Regions from separate parts of the Sporomusa aerivorans genome, predicted to be linked through region 1. Evidence: riboswitches for the same ligand, from Rfam matches in the RefSeq annotation. Region 1 holds a riboswitch; the other holds the start of a gene.
What was found. A riboswitch is a leader RNA that binds a small molecule or an ion and turns the genes downstream of it on or off. The one in region 1 is predicted to bind cobalamin.

Region 1 (6,906 bases):
TTATTCGTATCTATAGATTGCTGATGTTGGAGATTATAAATTAATATCCACCCTAAAAATATTAGCAAAATAAAGGATATAAAATAGTAAAGTAGTCTTTCCCATAAAGGACGATTATCCATCTGCCCCTCCTTTGTAAATTTATACTTCGAAATTATCTTATTAAGGTATTTAATTTGTGAATAATCGCAGATTCCTTTCTATTTTTGAAAATTTTTTTTAATAAGCTAATTTATAATTAGGCGATTGCATGAATGAGTGTTATTAGGAATTAGAGGAGATACAAGTTTATAATTTTTGCGGACCAATTCAGTATTATGGATGGATTTTTAGACAATATAAAATTTTAGTCACAGGATTAGATATATCTATTTATAATGCAGCAGGCACCAGTCAATATTAAGACAAGGCATACAAAAAAAATAGCGAGTTACTTCGAACTAATTTCTTTTGGGATTATCTGTTAACCCTAGTAGCCAATCAGTAGACACACCATAGAAATTAGACATTTTAATAAGTGTCTCGACACTTATAGGTCTTCTTCCGTGTTCTAGTGATCCAACGGCGCTTGGTGTGATACCAACAGCCTGAGATACTTCTTTTAACTTAAGGTCACGGTGTTCACGTAAATATTTAAGTCTTTCCGCCAATATTGATAAAATCATGCAATCATTCCTTAAAAATAATTGACTTTGTGCCAATTGCACATTTATAATATGTATATGAAGTGTGCAAATGGCACAAAGAAGTTTAAATGAAATGATGAAGGCTTCTGCCTTGCAACTTTTATTTTCTTCGAGCTTCGTCTGATCTGCCAACCAAGTAATCCAGAGACACGTCGAAATACTCGGCAAAGGAGATAAGAACTTCAAAGCTTGGTTTTGACTCGTTTTTCTCATACATAAATATGATCCGACGTTTGACTCCAACAGCATCTGCCAAATCCTCAGCTTTCAGCTTTCGTGATTTTCGTAAATGACTTAAACGTTCACCAAAAGATGGCATCAAATCACACACCGTTTCAAGTAAAAGTATTGACTGTGTAATTAAATTGCACTATAATGATTTGTAGTGCAATTTAATTGCGCAAAGGGTATTGGATTAAAGATATGATTTAATAACATGCTGCTTATTTGGCGTACCTTGCTACCTTTGATGTGCAGACAAGCACCTGGGTAGCCGAAAATATGTACTTCTAGCTAAATTCTAGTACAGCAGAAAGGAGGCAGCTAAAAGAGCAACCTAAACCACAGCAGGCTTATCTCAATAAGCCGCCAACCAAGGGCAAAGTATACCTAGAAATGTGTCCAAAAGACACTTGTCACCCAACGTCACGTTGGAGCAACAGCTGCCAATGGAGACAATCGAACGGAAAACAGGGGTGTGTTCCACATACGATTGTCTCCATTATAGCGCAGACAGCACCCGGCTTCAATCCAGGTGCTGAGAAAATGCACGGAAATTATGTCCGCACCGAAGTGTAGTGAAAGAGTCCCCTGGAAAAAATGTTTTTACTGAGAGGATAAAAACAGTCATAATCCACGACTATACGTCATAAGTTGAAACCGAAAGAACAACCGAATATCTTGGGATAGGTGCCCGCAAGGGCTTAATAGGGAAGTCCGGTGAAATACCGGCGCGGTCCCGCCACTGTAACGGGGAGTAGTCTCGCATATTGGCCACTGGAGCGTCAGCTTTGGGAAGGCGCGGGACAGCGATGAACCGGAGTCAGGAGAACTGCCTGTCCGACAATCACCATGTTACCTGCGAGCGACGGGGAGGAGATTATAAGATTACCGGACAATCCCGGTGAATTTGCTGTAAAACTTCCGTTGCGGGAGTTTTTTTTATTGCATCGCTCTTCGAAGCGATAGGCCAAAGAATACCACAGGGAGAGAACAAGATAAAGGAATGATCACCTTTGAACCATATCTATAAAATCATTTGGAACCGGGCCCGCGCCTGCTGGCAGGTGGTGTCCGAGCTGGCGAAAAGCACCGGCCGGATGAAATCGGTCCGCTGCAGCAGCGGCGTGCGCGGGGCCAAATGCATAGTGCTCAGCCTGGTCTGGTTGCTGGCGCTGAACATAGCAGCGCTGTTTATCCATACGGCGGCTGCGTTTACGCCGCCGGCCGACACCAAGAATACCTGGACATATATTGGACTGGTGGACGGCTATGATACCTGGACCTCCACGAGTGCTGTCGGCGGCAATGGCCACCTGGCCGGCACGTCCAAGAAGTATCTGACGGCCATAACCTTGAATGCCGGCGAACGATGGCGTCCCCTGGACATGCGGACCCCGGCAACGAATGCTCTGGTCGTATACGCTACGGTCAGCGACCTTACCCTGAATGCCGGCAGCATGCTGGATTTGGCCGGACGTCAGGCTTTGCTCTATCTGCCCACGTCCCAGTTTCCCGGCGGGTTCGACAACACGCAAAAGCAGATAGCCGGGTATCATTTTACGATTGATAAATTAACGCTGGCCGGGGATGCGGTCTTTCGTATCAATACCAATATAAAACTCATTGGCGGCAATGGCGGTTTCACTGGGGCAAGTATAACCGTCAAACAACTTGAGGGAGCGGGCGGCACGGTCTATATCCAGTCCGCCTATGACCCGGCCTGGAAAGAGCTGGTCAGGGGCGTAGGCTCGATCTATGAGCGCAAGACGTTGGCGCTGAGCGCTCCCGGTAACTATGATAACTACATAGCCGCCGACTTCAGCGCCGCCGATTACAGCAAGGTCAATGTCGTGGGCCAGGCGTCACTGATGGATGGACCTCTCAGGCTCTATGAACTGGTGCCGGTCATCGACTGGAACAACCTGCATGCCGGCAAGGCCGTGCTGGTGGCGCTCAAAGCCTATAATACCGGTGTTATCTCCGAATCCGGCAAAATGGCCAGTGATGCCCAACTGACTTACCGCAATATCTGGCGTATTGAAGAGGGCAATCTCTTCACCCGCATGGATGAGCTGCATGCCCGGCATTACGGCAATACAGACGCGCCGTCCCTTGCCGGCGCGGCGGACAGGCCGGTGAGTGAAGGGGTATGGGCCCATAGCTTCCGGGGGAAACTGAACAGCCGCGGCGCGTACGGGCGCAGCGTCAGCCAAAGCTACAACGGACTGCAGGCCGGATTTGATAAGGCCCGGGAGGGCGACTTCTATAACGGGACCTTATACTACGGCCTGATGCTGGGCCAGCTGGACGCCGGCACCGGCTACGCCACAGGCCGGGGAGACCTGACCGGCACGAGCATGGGCACCTATGCTTCCTGGATTGGCCACAATGGCCGCTATCTGGACCTGGCTGCCCGGATGACAAAAATCGAAAACGACTACCGGTTTCATGACAGCGACAGCGTCAATACGGCCAAGTACGGCAGTTGGGCCAGCGGTATCAGCGCCCGGTACGGCTACCGCCGGGACTTGCCGGATGGCTGGTACTATGAACCCCAGGCCGGCTTGGCAGTCGGCAACCTGGATAGGGTAAGCTACACGCTGCCCAACCAACTGACGGTCAGCCAGACCGCCGACCGGCCGGTGGTCGGCCGGCTGGGCGTGACCGTGGGTAAGACGTTCGGTGATGAAGCGCACCGTGGCCATGCTTATGCTAACATAACGGCCCTGCATGATTTCGGGAGTGGCAAGCTGGAGGCCCGTTTCTCCGGCGACCGCGCGACCTTACGGACCGGAGCTGATCAGGACACCTGGCTGGAGTTCAAGCTCGGCGCTGCGCTGCAAACCGCCCGCGACAGTACGGCGTTTCTGGAAGTGAGCAAGTCCACCGGCGGTGATGTCCGCCAGGACTGGCAGATTAACGGCGGCTTGTCCTGGAAGTGGGGATTGCCGGCTAAGGCCGGCAAAGCAGAAGGAAGCCGTCAGTCCACCGTACCGGCGGTAACAGCCACAGCGCCTGTGGCCGGGGACGGCAATAGTCAGCGGATAGACAGCCCGCCGCCGTCCGCCCATATTGCGCCGCAGCTGCCGGCTGCCGGCGGGGCGGTGGCGGCAAGCTCTGATCAGCCGTCCGGCAGTCCGGTGGCTGCACTGGACGCCATAGCCTTGCCGCCGGCGGCACCGGTGGACGAGGCCCTGCCGGACACCGGTCGGCCGCCTGTCAGGCCGGTTGCGATAAACCCCGGTTCCGATTCCTCCGAACTGGCGACTTACGCTTTCGAGGCGGTAACGGTCGAGGCCCCGCGCCCGGAGTGGGAGCGGGACCTCTCGCCCGGTACCGTGTCGGTTATCCGGCCGGAGGATTTCCAGGGCGAGCAGAAGACGCTGCCTGATTACCTCGAGACCGTCCCCGGCGTCCATATCCAGCGGGTCCGGGGCACCAGCAACTACAGCATTGCCCGGGTCCGGGGCAGTACGGCCGCCCAGGTCGGCGTTTACCTGGACGGCGTGGAGCTGAACCTGACATCGGAAACCGGTGTTGACCTCTCGGCCATCCCGATGGACAATGTCGCCCGCATCGAAGTCTACCGCGGCTATGTCCCGGCCCGTTTCGCCGGCGCGCCGATGGGCGGCGTCATCAACATTGTCACTAAAAAGCCCGGCCAGAGCGGCGGTTCGGTATCGGCAGGCCTGCGTTCCTTCGGCGGCTACAAGGGCAATCTGGAGGTGACGGCCCCGCTCGGCGAGGGCAGCCTGCTCCTGGCTGCCAACCGCGACCAGAGCGACGGTGATTTCAGCTATACCAACCGCTATCATCCTACTACCCCGTACGGCATAGGGCCGCTGACAGCCGAACGGCGGACCCGGCGCAACAATGATTATCACCTGACCGACGGGCTGCTCAAATGGCAGGATGACCACTGGCAGGTCAAGCTGGCTGTTAAAGATCAGTTCCGGCATTTTCCCGGGTATGCCGGCAGTGAGAGCAGTGATAATCCTGACTATGTTTATCCGGTGCCCGAAGTGCGTCTGCATCCTCCCTATCAGGAGATCCGGCAGACCGACCTGGCGGTGGGCCGGCGGCAGCAGGTTGGCAATCTGGACTGGGGCTGGCAGGTCGACTGGCGGGACTCGGATAAAGAGTGGCGCAGCGGTAAAACGACGATCGCCCACCAAGCCTATTACCCCGGCCAGGCCTGGAGCAATCTCCGGAGCAAACGGCTCGGCGGGTCCCTGGACGCCGCCTGGAGGCTGGGCGACAGCCACCTGCTGGAGCTGTATGCCGGCTATTCGCGCGAGCGGATGGATACTGAGCTGTCCGACCTGGATAAGTATCTTAAAGGCGGGGACGAGAGCACCGGCAGCGGCCGGGACACCTCTATCGCCGTTGGCAAATGGCTGAAATATTACCAGATTGACCGCTGGCGTCTTCAACTGCAGGATACCATGCAGCTCAACCGCTCCGGCACCTTCCAGCTGACGCCGGTCTTTAAGATGGATAAGCTAGATATGACGGCCTATAAGGAGGACGGCAAGGATGCCTGGAAATACTCCTTCGGCATTGGCGCGAAAAAGATGGTTAACGACCACTGGACAGTGCGCGGCAGTTGGGGCACTTTCCACCGCTTCCCCAATTTCTATGAGATCTTCGGCGACGGCGCTTCGCTGCGGCCAACGCCGGACCAGTTTCCTCCGCCCGATTTTGAGCATGGCCTGAACTGGGACGCCGGCGTTACCTGGCAGGGGCGGGCGCTGGGGTCCAAGGCCGATGTCACCCTGACCTATTTCGCCAACCGTACCAATGACCTGATGCTGCTGAACGTCACTCCTCTCGGCGTTTCCTATTACAATAACGGCGGCGACGGCAAGGCCCGCGGCGTGGAACTGGAGAGTCGTTTCAAATGGGACCGCTGGGACCTTACTCTGGCCGCAACCTGGACCCGGACTAAAATTCTGGGCTACCGGGATGTGCTGGAGCTGATCGGCGCTCCCAATCCCCAGCCGTACCGAATAGGCTCGCCCTATCCCTATATCCCGGAATGGGAGGGCAACGCCCGCCTGACCTACCGCTTCCCCGGCGACCGGCTGGCGCTGTTTGCCGAACATCACTACTCCGGCAAAATGCCGATTGATAGGGTGGACCGCAGAGGCTGTGGTGAATGGCAGGAACCGTACGGACTGACCAACCTGGGGGCCAGGTATGCGGTCAACAGCCGGCTTAAACTGAATGCCGGTGTAAATGATCTTTTCAATCAGGGGCCGGACATTGTGGAAGATTATATTCCGAGTTCCAGTGATGATGCTGGTCGTGGCAAGGGCATGAGTATCTCCTATCCTCTGCAGGGCAGGACCTATTATCTGACAGTGCAGTATCTCTTTTAGCCATTGGTTTTGCAATTCTTTATACAGCCGGCTTTCTTGTTAGTCAGGCGTAGTTGCCACGAGCCGGTAAGTGAAAGGAGGTGAGCGCCCATGCCGGCAGGCAGGGTATTATCGGTACAGACGAGTGGCTTGCTTTAGAGTTAACAGGTAAAGGAGGGTTTTTACATGGCAGGAACAAGGCTTGCGGTGACCACAGTGGACCAGAATTATGGCTGGTTCCAAGGAAACAACTATACAAGTGGGCTCGGTAAAGCCGGTGTACTCAGAGACGAAACCACTGCCATCGGCGTGGAAGGCAACAAGGTCACCGATACGAGCGGCGATACCCGGAACCACTGGTTCCAGGACGGCAGCGTCAACAACAAGCTACTGCTGTTTCAGTCAAGGTATCAACGGAAGGATGACGGTTCAACTACTACCCTGGCTCCAACCATTGAAATCCGCGACGCCAAAACCTGGGCGCTTACTCATAATGTCAACCAGCCAACAGACTGGCCAAGTATTTTGAATGTCTACGGTGCGGTCAGTGTGGGGAGCTATCTCTACCCCATCGATTTTGACAGTGCCAAGATCGCGAGAATCCCCATGACCGGCAGTTCGCCTTATGTGGAGACTGC
Region 2 (6,906 bases), 540 kb from region 1:
CCGCAATCCGGACTATCAGAAGTTTGGCAAAATGCCTGCAGTATTTGAAGAATGGAGCGCTTACGACTCCCGGCGGCTGGGCGGAGCCATTGACGGCACCTATAAGGCCGGTGACAACCATCTGCTCGAGTTCCTGGCCAACTGGTCGAGGGAGAAAATGGATGTTAACGGCAGCCGGATGGACAAATATGACTTTGAACCCAGTCTTACCAATCGCGAGCGGTTTCGGACCTATTATGAACATACGCTGTTCAATCTCCAATTGCAGGATACCATTACCCTCAACCAGGCCGCCGACCTCTGGCTGACTCCCAGTATTCGCTACAATTATTCCAAGGTCATGGGCAGGGCGCTGGGAAAATCCGATTTAAATAAATGGGTCGATCAGGAGGATTCCCAGGTCAATGACAAGGTCACCTGGCAGGTGGCACTGAAAAAGCAGGTGGACGATCATCTGACCCTGCGCTCTACCTACGGCACCTACTACCGGCTGCTCAACCTGTATGAGATTGCCGGCGACGGCGCCGGCATTCTGCCCCGGCCTAATGCTTATAACGACCCCAGGTATGCCGGTCAAAGCATATTCCCGGTACCCGAGGAAGGGACCCAGTGGGACTTGGCGGCCATCTGGGACGGCAGGCTGCTGGGCGCCAATTCCTCCAAGGTGCAATTGACCTACTTTGGCCGCGATTCCAAGAATATGCTCCAGCTCTACCGCTTCGGCTATAATTATTGGTCTTATACCAATGCGCGCAAGGGGCAGGCCAACGGTGTGGAATTACAGACTGATTTCAACTGGGACAAATGGGATATGAGCCTGGCAGGCACCTACCTGCATACCAAGCAGCAGACCAAGTATAATGCGCCTAACTCCGCAACCGGCGAGATTTATTTCAATTATCCGCAGTTTTATACGCCGGAATGGGAAGGCTCGGCGCGGCTGACCTACCGCCCGGACAACCGGTTGGCTATTTTCGGCGAAGTAAAATATATTGATGAGATGGTTACCGGTATAGGTGAAAATGATAAGCCCTATGGGCAAACCTCCCTGACAACCGTTGGTCTGGGAGCAAAATATAACATTAATAAAGACTGCCAAATCATCGCCGGCGTAAATGACCTTTTTGACAAAGGGCCGGAGATGAGGATTACGCGAGACTATGATGCTAACAGTGCTATCGGTACTAGCAGTTTGCTCGAATATCCGCTGCAAGGCCGTACCTATTATATGACCCTGCAGTACAGATATTAAATGACGGCAAGCAGTAAGGGAGGTGAGGCCACACACGGCAGGTGACTCCAGTCTGGCAGTAAAGGAGGTGACATCAGGCAAGAACTGATGGTGATTCTGGGTTTTCCCACAGAAAACATTAGAAAAGTGAGGTTATGAGTAATGAAGATGAAATTCCATTTTCTTAAGCGCGTTATCGCGACAGCCCTGACACTGAGCGTGCTTGGCAGCTCAGCCGCGCTGGCCGCTACGGAAAACTTATTCGGCTACACGGTGGTTGATTCCAGCTATTCACAAGGTCTGGCCGGCGCCATCAGCGGCGAGCGGACAGGCAATCCAACCACCTTTACGTCCAGCAGCAAGGTCACCGGTTTAAACAGCGACCCGGCACTGTTCAACTACTTCCAGGGTACGGAGAGCCGCCTGGTGCTGCGCCAGTATAATGTGAGCGCTCCGGCAACTTTGATAGCAAATAAAATCATTGACCCGGTTGCTTCCACATGGACGTCTCTGGCAACGCCAACCTGGAGTAACGTACGCAACCTGCACGCGGTGGCTACCAAAGGAAAATGGCTGTATGCCACCGGTTATGATTTGGCAAAGATTGCTGTTGTGAACATGGATAGTAGCTATACACAAACACCATATAACTACCAATTCCCGACAACCTGGAGTATTCCCACATCAGACGTACCAGCCGGTGCCTCGGTCCATGGTGAAGGCTTAACGGTTGTCGACAACAATTTATATGCGCTGTTTACCGTCAATCCGAGCGGCGGCTATTCGGTGTATTCCGACAGTATTGTTGTGAAGTTCGACATTAACGTCTCTACGGGTGCTTTGAGTTATGCCGGCTATTTGAAAGTCGGCAAAAACGCCTTCACTCTTGACCATTTTAACAACAAGCTGTATGTCTGCGCCCTGGGCGGCATGCAGAACGCCGGCAGCGCCAATGCCGACACCCGTCTGGATATCATCGACCTGGCTACCTTCACCAGTACTCCCGTTGCCAAGACAGCTTCCATGGGCGGCGATTTCCGCGACATTACCATCGTTGACGCCAACACTGCCTATGTATTCCTGGGCAACTATGATACATCTTTTGCCAACATGGTGGGCGGCGTGTACCGCACCAGCGTGGCCAATCTCAATTCGCCTGCAGCCTGGACCAAAGTCAGTGACGTGAACTCGGCCGGCTATCTCTGGGGCATCTATGCCGACAGCAACCGGTTCTGGTTTGTCAAAGGCAATCAGATTGACATCTTCCCCGGCCTGCCCACCAGTACCAGCGATGCAGCTACTAAATCCTTCACCGCCAGCCAGTTGGGCTACACCGGCGGCAACCTGAACTCGGCGATTATTCTTGCCCCGGATCAGACTTCGACGCTCAGTGCCAAGCTCAGCACCGGCGTGGCCAAGTCCTTCGCCTCGCACTCTATCCTGGCGCAGCAGGCCCGCAAAGCTGCCGAGCAGTACAAAGGACTGAAAACTATCAACGGTAAGAGAGTCCTGAGCTTCAACTAAGCAGTATTCACCGCCCAGGATTAATTGCTGCGCCTTGCAGTATGCAGCGGAGCCGGACCGGCAGGTGCCTGCGGGCCGTTCCCCGGCAGGAATGATTTGCCGGCCATGTTTAGCAAGCTATAGAAAAGACCCGGCAGCTGGCAGTGGGAAGCAAGCTGCCAGGTCTTTTCTTCTGCCAAAACAGAGGGACTTTTAGAAGTTGTTAAAACACTGAATATATTGACAAGATAGGTAATAAATGATAAAATTTAAACGAAAATATAATATAATGAAGCAGGTGCCCTTTGGGGCTTAATAGGGAAGACCGGTTGAAGTCCGGCGCGGTCCCGCCACTGTAATGGGGAGTGAACTCAAAGTTATACCACTGGGATAAGAGTCCTGGGAAGGTTTGGGTAAGCTATGATCCAGAGCCAGGAGAACTGCCTGTCTAAAGATCGCCGTTTGACCCACGAGTGATGGGGAGGAGATTTCGGTTGCACCTGCTGGCCTGGAAGTATTCGGGCGAGTTGTGTTCAATGTCAAATTTTCTCCTGGTCATAGACCAGGAGTTTCTATTTGCTTTGTGCCTTTGTGCCGGAGAATTCTCCCACCTGTTTATGACAGGTGGGAGTTTCTTATACATTCTTTTTCTATCCTCCTTTATGTTTGCGGGGCTATATGCCCCCGCTCTTTTCTCCGGGGTTGTACTAAAATGATTTTGAATGCTGCCATGGGTATAGATATATTGACAAAAGAGGTAAATGGTGATAAGTTGATTGTAATATTATGCACAATTTCATAATATAGCAGGTGCCCTTTGGGGCTTAATAGGGAAGACCGGTTGAAGTCCGGCGCGGTCCCGCCACTGTAATGGGGAGCGAACTCAAGTTATACCACTGGGACAGGAGTCCTGGGAAGGTTTGGGCAAGCTATGAACCAGAGCCAGGAGAACTGCCTGTCTAAAGATCGCCGTTCAACCCACGAGTGATGGGGAGGAGATTACAGCTTCACCGACTGACTTAGGGTTTTCCAAGTGAGTTGCTGGTTTGCTAAATTAAACTCCTGGTGATAAACCAGGAGTTTTTATTTTGGTACATGAAGAGAACCTCCCGATTACACTGTAGTCGGGAGGTTCTTATTGCAGTTATGTTGCTTTTTTACTCCTTCTTCTGAGCGGGATAATACTTTAGTGTGCAAAGCTTAATACGAGAGGTAAAGGGATATGCAGAAAAAGATTGCCTTCTACGGCAAAGGCGGTATTGGAAAATCTACGACAGCGGCGAATGTTTCGGCGGCCTGGGCGGAAAGCGGTTATCAGGTCTGCCAGATTGGGTGCGATCCCAAGAATGATTCGACCCGTCTTTTGCTGGGACGGGTTTGTTCCCAAACTGTCTTGGATATGGTTAAGAAATATGGGGAAGAGGTTAAAACAGAACAAATTGTCCAGCGTGGTTTCGGCGGAGTGCATTGTGTTGAAGCCGGCGGCCCTGAACCGGGAGTAGGCTGCGCCGGCCGCGGCATTATTGTGGCTCTGGAAAAGTTGAAAGCCTTGCGGGCTTTGCCGGAGGATGCCGTCATTCTGTATGATGTGCTGGGTGATGTGGTATGCGGCGGTTTTGCCGTCCCCATCAGGGAAGGCTATGCGACCGACATCTATATCGTTTCTTCCGGCGAACTGATGTCACTGTATGCCGCCAATAATATTGCCAAGGGAATTGCGCGGTATGCCGCACGGGGACCTGTACGGCTGGGCGGCATTATCGGCAATAGCCGGGGGATCGCTAATGAACAGGCTTTGCTTGCGGAATTTGCTCAAAGGCTCAACACCTCTCTGATCGCTTATATTCCCCGGGACCGCATTGTTAATAAGGCTGAGATACACCGTCAGACAGTAATCGAATTTGCAGCCGATTCTCAGCAGGCGACTGTGTACCGGCAGTTAGCCGCCGTCATTTGTAATGATCCGGTGCTTTCTGTACCTACCCCCCTGGCATTTTCTGAATTAGAGGAGTTGGTGTTAGCTTATGGTGATGAATAAACGGGCAACACCGGTCCGCAAACGGGGATATAGCTGCACTATGCCGGGAGTCTGGCGGGCGGCAGCTCATAATGAAGGGGCTGTGGTTATTTATCATAGTCCCAAAGCATGTGGCCATATTGGCCGGGAAATGGAACTGGGGATGCATTTCCGCTCACTGGCCCAGCAGCAATTTTGCGCCGGGCAATATTCGGCGCCATTAGTAATTAGCGGCTTGCAGGAGGAGCATTCCATTTTTGGCGGCGCCGGCCTGCTGAGAGAATGTATTGACTATGTTGCCGCGGAATACAAGCCTAAGTATATTCTTATCGCCAATTCCTGCGTCGCCGGTGTCATTGGCGACGATACCGCCGCCGTGGCCGGTGAAGCCGAGCAGGCTTGGGGTATACCTGTCATGTCGGTGCCCTGCTATGGTTATCTGGATGGAGATTATTACACCGGCTTTTATCACGCCGGTAAGGTATTGGCTGAGCGGTTTATGGTTAAGCAACCCAAATTAGTCAATATGGTCACTTTGCTGGGAGACCGCGGGGGGCCGAACGGGGCGGATGTGCAGGAGATTAAGCGGTTGCTGGGGTATTTCGGCTTGAAGGTATATTGCCATTTTCCGGCTTTTGCGTCCCTGGAAGATATCAGACGCGTGCCATTTACCGTAATGACGGTGCCGCTTAGCGGTACGAGACAGTCTTATCCCTGGATTCGCAAACTGGGACTTGACCTGGAAGCCACGCTTGATGTTCCTCTTTTTGATAGTGATTATCCCGCGGGGTGGCAGGCGACAGTCGGGTGGTTAACAGATCTTGGCAGGTTTTTAAAACAGGAAGAAGAAGCCGCTATGGTTATCGAGATGGAATTGCAGCGGTTAAAGCTGCATGTCGACAAATGCAGTACGGTGCTGAAAAGAAACAGGATTGCGGTATGTATCGGCCGCCCTGTGCATTACTTTGACCCTGCTTTGTTCTTAGAGTTATGTGCATTATATGAGGTACAGGCAGCAGGAATTGTTATACTGGATGATATGCTTGCTGCGGAACAAGCACAGGCTTTACGGCAGGAATTATCCGGCTACGCCACGATACCCTGTTTTGCGCAGGCCGAGGCGGAAGCCAAAGCCCTGCTGCAGACGGCGGATATTATTGTCACTACCCATGAACTGGCCGACACCGGGAAAAAGCAGTTGTTTTTGCCGTTACTGCCGCTGGCAGGCGTAGGTGGTATTATGACACTGATGACAAAACTGGTACAACTGGCTGAGCGGCATGAAAGGCGGGGAGGGGTCATGTATGTGTAATCAATGGAAGGATACGCGTACCCTGGTCGATGCGTGTGCGCTCACAGGTGCAGCCGCATTTTTCGCCGGGATTCCCGATGCGGCATTAGTGGCTAACGGTCCCCTATGGTGCTATTATTATGCGCTCCGCTATCTGGAAAAGCAATCCCCGGCAGTAGGCGCCCGGTTCTTTTGCACCCAGGCGGACAATCAGGCTGTTGTTTACGGGACAGAGGAATGTTTGCTGGAAACGTTGGCTATAATACGCAAACAGGCCTGTCCGTCTGTTATTCTTGTCGAAAACAGCTGTTCTGTCAGTCTGATCGGTGATGATATTGCGGGTATTGCCAGACAGGCTGATATGAAGTGCCCGGTTGTATGTATTGACAGTGGCGGGCTTGCCGGTGGTTTTAGTGCCGGTTACCGCGCGGCGGCCAGCGCTTATTTTAACGAGCTGCCGCTCCAGCGCAAAAACTGCTTGCAGCATAATACCGTCAATCTGCTGGGATGTACAACCGGTTATTACAATGGAGCCAATGATGTGGCTGAACTAAAACGCATGCTGCATCTGGCCGGCTGCAGGGTGCTGGCCTGCCCGGGAGCAGGCAGCAGCACCCGGGAAATAGCCGCCATGACTGATGCGGCGCTTAATATTGTCGTGCATGAAGAATTAGGGCTGGATTTGGCCAAGTTATTACAGGAGCAGTACGGGATGCCGTATGTGTCACTAATGCTCCCTTACGGTTTACAGGGGTCGTTTTCCTGGCTGCAATATATAGTGGAGTATTTGTCTTTGGCGCGGGTTAACCTGGATGAGGTGCAGCGGGAAGTCGGCTTTTTGGAGCATAAGGTCCAAACGGCTAC

Region 2: another riboswitch for cobalamin. It lies ahead of SATMO3_RS05560 (AAA family ATPase); the one in region 1 lies ahead of SATMO3_RS03335 (TonB-dependent receptor domain-containing protein).

What each region holds. Positions count from the first base shown of each region.
Region 1 covers NZ_CP156926.1:724,863-731,768, forward strand. Annotated here, with positions in the region: gene SATMO3_RS03320 (hypothetical protein) at 1-122, opposite strand, end outside; gene SATMO3_RS03325 (helix-turn-helix domain-containing protein) at 441-818, opposite strand; gene SATMO3_RS03330 (helix-turn-helix domain-containing protein) at 787-1,005, opposite strand; cobalamin riboswitch at 1,577-1,760, shown strand; gene SATMO3_RS03335 (TonB-dependent receptor domain-containing protein) at 1,922-6,289, shown strand; gene SATMO3_RS03340 (hypothetical protein) at 6,455-6,906, shown strand, end outside.
Region 2 covers NZ_CP156926.1:1,264,614-1,271,519, forward strand. Annotated here, with positions in the region: gene SATMO3_RS05550 (TonB-dependent receptor) at 1-1,252, shown strand, start outside; gene SATMO3_RS05555 (hypothetical protein) at 1,394-2,755, shown strand; cobalamin riboswitch at 3,014-3,197, shown strand; cobalamin riboswitch at 3,526-3,708, shown strand; gene SATMO3_RS05560 (AAA family ATPase) at 3,957-4,772, shown strand; gene SATMO3_RS05565 (nitrogenase component 1) at 4,759-6,063, shown strand; gene SATMO3_RS05570 (nitrogenase component 1) at 6,056-6,906, shown strand, end outside.